2 regions of the Virgibacillus salinus genome follow, and region 2 is predicted to be linked to the other one. Evidence: riboswitches for the same ligand, from Rfam matches in the RefSeq annotation. Region 2 holds a riboswitch; the other holds the start of a gene.

Region 1 (2,399 bases), 260 kb from region 2:
GGATTTTCATCCCGTGCAAGTGGTTCATGCATAACATCAACGGTATCTCCGACCTTATCGTAAATATAGAATAGATAAGTACCAACAATTAATAGTAAAGCGACAATGACACCGCCTACCCAATATGGCCATTTACGTTTCTTTTTTTCATTTCGTTTTTCAATTCTTGAATCCACAAGTTATTCTCCTCTGTCGTTTCAGAAATAAAATAATCAAATATAAGATAAATTATATCGAAACAAGTCATTTTAGTCTATTATTCTTTTATAATTGGTAAAGCTGTGATGACGTAGCGTTCTGGTGAGTTGCCAACAAATGAGAATGGATAACACGTCGTCATGGTCAATACTTCTTCTGGTGATGTTGAAACAATTATTGAGCGGTCTTCTGCATCAACAATCTCTGTGTTTACAATTTCATAGGAAAAGCTACCATATTCTAATTGTAACGTTAATGTGTCACCAAGTTCTAGTTCTCCCATTCTGCGAAACACTGTGTCACGGTGACCTGATAAGACAATTTGATCATTTTGCGTTGGAAATGCTGTACCTGCATAATGGCCAACTCCTTTTTCAAGTTCATCTTCGTCAGTTCCTTCTACAATGGGCAAATCTGCATCAAGTTGTGGTATATGTAATATTCCTACAGTTTCTCCAATAGAATGAGAAATGTTCTCCACTATAGTAGTAGACGTTTTTGCGGTGTCAGATGTTTCATAATTTTGTTCTGCGATTATAGTTTGAGCTTCTTCAAGACTATTTTCTTGTGCATGTTTTGTTCCGAGCCATTGGTATCCTCCAATTGATATGGTAACAAAACCTATTGCTAATAGTACTAAAGCGAGCTTCTTCATTTTTGCCTCCATTAAAAGATGACTTATATTGAATATAAGCCTATATCGAAAAGTTTTCAATAGCAGAAATGATTCAAATGACCTATATCGATAAAATATTTTCGGAAAATTACAAAACTAGTTGAATTATGACAAAACAAGACACCCAAAAACCCCCATAAATATAGTATAGTAGTCATTATAAAATGATGGTTCCTCAGAAAATAGCAAACTTATTGAAAAATGGGGGCGCAAAGTCACGGGTCTAAAGCTTTATAGCTATGGCGGCTGGACTGCCTGGGAATTTAAATGGGGGACGATAGGGATGATAAATGTAAAAAAGAACAGAGAGATTGATTATGAGTGGCTGGAACTGATGAAAGAGGCGAAAACTATCGGGTTAACTTTGGAGGAGGTTAGGTTGTTTTTGGCAGGAATTAAACAAAATGAATAAATAATTAAAAAAATTCTTGTGCTTTATATAGAACCATACACCTTTTTGTGTTATAATTTTTTTGAAAGAAGGTGTATTACTTGATCGGTGAAAAAATAAAGCAACTACGTCAAGAAAAAAAGATGTCGATTTCTGAACTCGCAGATAAAGCTGGTGTAGCCAAATCCTATTTAAGCTCTATTGAACGAAGCCTTCAAACTAATCCATCGATCCAGTTTATTGAAAAAATTAGTTCAGTACTGGGAGTCCCAGTGAATGAGTTAATATTAGAAGATAAATGGAAAGAGACAGAGGAACAATTAGATGGCGAGTGGTTGAAAATTGTTCAGGAAGCAATGGATTCGGGTGTCTCAAAAGAGCAATTTAAAGAGTACCTTGAGTTTACTAAGTGGCGAAAAGAACAGGATAAATAAGTGCTGACCGTAAAGCTAATGGCTTGCGGTTTTTTATTTTGCAAACAGAAATACTTTTTTACAGCTTAAGTGCAACAATGAGGTTTTATAAGAATCCCTTTTAACGATAAGTCGATGTAAGCAACAGATTATATAAAAATTTCATGTAACAAACGGATTGTTCAATCGTTTAATTATATAGAAGGGGGCGGGAGTTGATTGAAAAAAACCATATTTACAGATTTGTTTGAGGCATATCAACTTCCGCTGTACCGTTATTTATTGCAGATGAGCCGAAATAAACAGGTTGCTGAAGAGCTTTTGCAGGAGACGTTTTATCGGGCGATGATTTCGTTAGAAGTGAAAAATATGGCACAGGCAAAAGCGTGGCTTTTTAAGGTAGCTCGTAACCTTTACATCGATTGGACAAGAAAGTCGAAGTCAGAACAGCGTATGGTGGAACGAATTCAACTGGAACGTGCTGACATAGATAGTATCGGAAATCCTGAGGCGCAGTTAGAGAACCTTACGAAACAGGAACATATTGAAGAAGTTCTTTGTCGTTTGCCTGAACGAATGCGTACCATTCTTTACATACGTGAAATTCAAGGTTTTACATATCAGGAAGTGGCTACGGCTATGAATCTATCACTTAGTCAGGTTAAAACAACGCTGTTCCGTGCGAGGAAAAAGTTTCGGTATTATGATCAGCTGCTGAAGG
Region 2 (2,399 bases):
TTTTTTGCCCGATTTTGATCATTGGTGTTCGGTACTAGTGGTTTATGTTCACCAAACCCCTTTGCACTGAATGTTCTTGGGTCAAGTTTGTCATTCTCTAGTATTAAACGCATGAAGTTAACCGCTCGCATGACACTTAAATCCCAATTCGATGAGAATTTACTAGTACGAATTGGCCGTTCATCTGTATGTCCACTGACTACTATTTGATGTGGTGGATCCGTGTACAAAAAGGTTGATATAGCACTTGCAATTTTCCTGCCTTCTCCCCTCACCACCGCGCTTCCAGAATCAAATGTTACATCATTGATAATAGTAACTAATAATCCTTCTCCAGTTAACTTTGTTCCTAACTTTTCGGCAAGATTGTTTTCAGTTATATATTCATTTATTCTCTTCTGCAGCAATTCCAATCTATTTAACTCTTGTTCACTGTCACTTAACTTTTCTTCTTTTTCCTCTTCCTCAGGTTTTTCAGTCTCCTCTTCATCCTCTTCCACATCCTGAGGCATCTCTACTGTGCTATTACTTTCTTCTAGTATCCCATCGCCCCCGGAAAACTCACTATTAAACACGCGAGAGAGCTCCTCATATTTTTTTGCATCTAGCTCACTCATCGCAAATAAAACTATGAATAATGCCAGGAGCAGCGTTAATAAATCCGCATAAGGAAGCAACCAGGATTCACTCATATGAGTTTCATCATTCTTTTTCTTTCTGCGCATCTGATCCCTCCTGGTCTAACTTCGATAACTCTTTTGGAGATAAATATGAACTTAATTTATCCCGAATCAGCTGTGGGGATTCACCATTTGTTATGGATAAGACACCTTCAATTATGATTTGTTTCATCAGCACCTCTTTTTTTGATTTCTCTTTAAGTTTGTTTGCAAAAGGGTGCCACAATACATAACCAGAAAATATACCAAACAGAGTTGCGATAAAAGCCGAAGAGATAGCATGTCCTAAAGCCTCCATGTCATTCATATCACCTAAAGCAGCGATTAAACCGACAACCGCCCCCAACACACCAAGCGTTGGAGCGTATGTACCAGCCTGTGAAAAGACGGAAACACCTTTCTGATGCCTCTCTTCCATAGCGTCAATTTTTTCTAACATAAGCTCTCTAATAAACTCCGTTGATTGCCCATCAACAGCCAACTGGATGCCTGACGACAAAAAACTGTCATCCACCTGTTCTATTTTAGACTCAAGCGATAGTATTCCTTCTTTCCGAGTAAGCTCTGCCCATTCAGTAAATCTATCAACAGTTTGTTTTACATCGTTCTGCTTATCTTCCTTAAATAGTATTATAAATAGTCTCGGTACCTTTTTAATCGTTTCCATTGGAAAAGCAATACACACAGACGCAGCTGTTCCGAAAAATATAATAATAAAAGCAGCAGGATTAACTAACGCTGCGGGATTAACACCTTTAAGTGTCATACCTATCCCAATAGCTAAAAATCCGATAAAAATGCCAATAATTGATGTCTTATCCATCATTATGTACCTCCTTGAAGATAGGGAATAACTGAGAATTCCCGATTTTCCTATAATTAAAAATAGCCTACCAAAAATGATAGACTTTAATTAGCTTAACTACTAATCTTTTCATCCTTTTTCGGTAACCCGGCGATCATAGTCATAAAACCTTAGACCCGTGGCTCTGCGTCCTTACCTTTCAATAAGTTTGCCGTTATCGCAGGTTATTCAACTTTTTTCTCATCAATCAACCCTTATTTTTATTAGAAGTTTCATACTAACTATATCGTTCAAAATTCCGGAAAGTTGAATATCAAAAGGGAAGAAAAAATATTTCGAAAAATTTAACATGTGTTGTGGCCAGTATGATTGCGCCTTCTGATACTCTAAAATCATCTGATACCTTGAAAAAAATAAAGAAAATGCTTATAATAAAGTCTGACTCAACGGGGCATTAGCTCAGCTGGGAGAGCATCGTGCTGGCAGCGCGAGGGTCAGCGGTTCGAGCCCGCTATGCTCCATCCAACTTAAGTCTTGTGGTATCAAGGGGTAAATAGAAATATCCACTTACATCATGTAAGTGGTTTTTTTGCGTTGTGTGCGAAAAACCCAAAGGTACAAACTATAAAATATATAAATGAAATTTTTATATTATTCTTTACTAATACTTTACTTTGAACCTTTTTTATTAATTTTGAACTGATATAATAAAGACTAACTATTATTATGGAGGGGTGTTTTTTGAGGTATAAACTATTAATAAATATTATATTTTTTATTGTATTAATGGGATTGGTGAGTCAACCTATCTTTACATCTGCTGAAGAGGTGGAAGCATCTAGAGCAGTGTCTATGGATGGAACTCTTCAAGTATATGTCGATAAAGATGTTGAATCAGAAGTATTAATAGAATA

What was found. Region 2 has a riboswitch for cyclic di-GMP ahead of motA (flagellar motor stator protein MotA). Riboswitches for the same ligand answer to the same signal wherever they lie in the genome.
Region 1: linked by a shared signal. The riboswitch ahead of BLS02_RS05550 (anti-repressor SinI family protein) and the one ahead of motA (flagellar motor stator protein MotA) in region 2 are both predicted to bind cyclic di-GMP.

What each region holds. Positions count from the first base shown of each region.
Region 1 covers NZ_FNKD01000001.1:1,188,004-1,190,402, forward strand. Annotated here, with positions in the region: gene BLS02_RS05540 (LCP family glycopolymer transferase) at 1-176, opposite strand, end outside; gene BLS02_RS05545 (class D sortase) at 257-853, opposite strand; cyclic di-GMP riboswitch class I at 1,049-1,133, shown strand; gene BLS02_RS05550 (anti-repressor SinI family protein) at 1,158-1,286, shown strand; gene BLS02_RS05555 (helix-turn-helix domain-containing protein) at 1,367-1,699, shown strand; gene BLS02_RS05560 (RNA polymerase sigma factor) at 1,898-2,399, shown strand, end outside.
Region 2 covers NZ_FNKD01000001.1:930,931-933,329, reverse strand. Annotated here, with positions in the region: gene motB (flagellar motor protein MotB) at 1-725, opposite strand, end outside; gene motA (flagellar motor stator protein MotA) at 703-1,503, opposite strand; cyclic di-GMP riboswitch class I at 1,624-1,708, opposite strand; tRNA gene BLS02_RS04395 (tRNA-Ala) at 1,934-2,006, shown strand; gene BLS02_RS04390 (M14 family metallocarboxypeptidase) at 2,227-2,399, shown strand, end outside.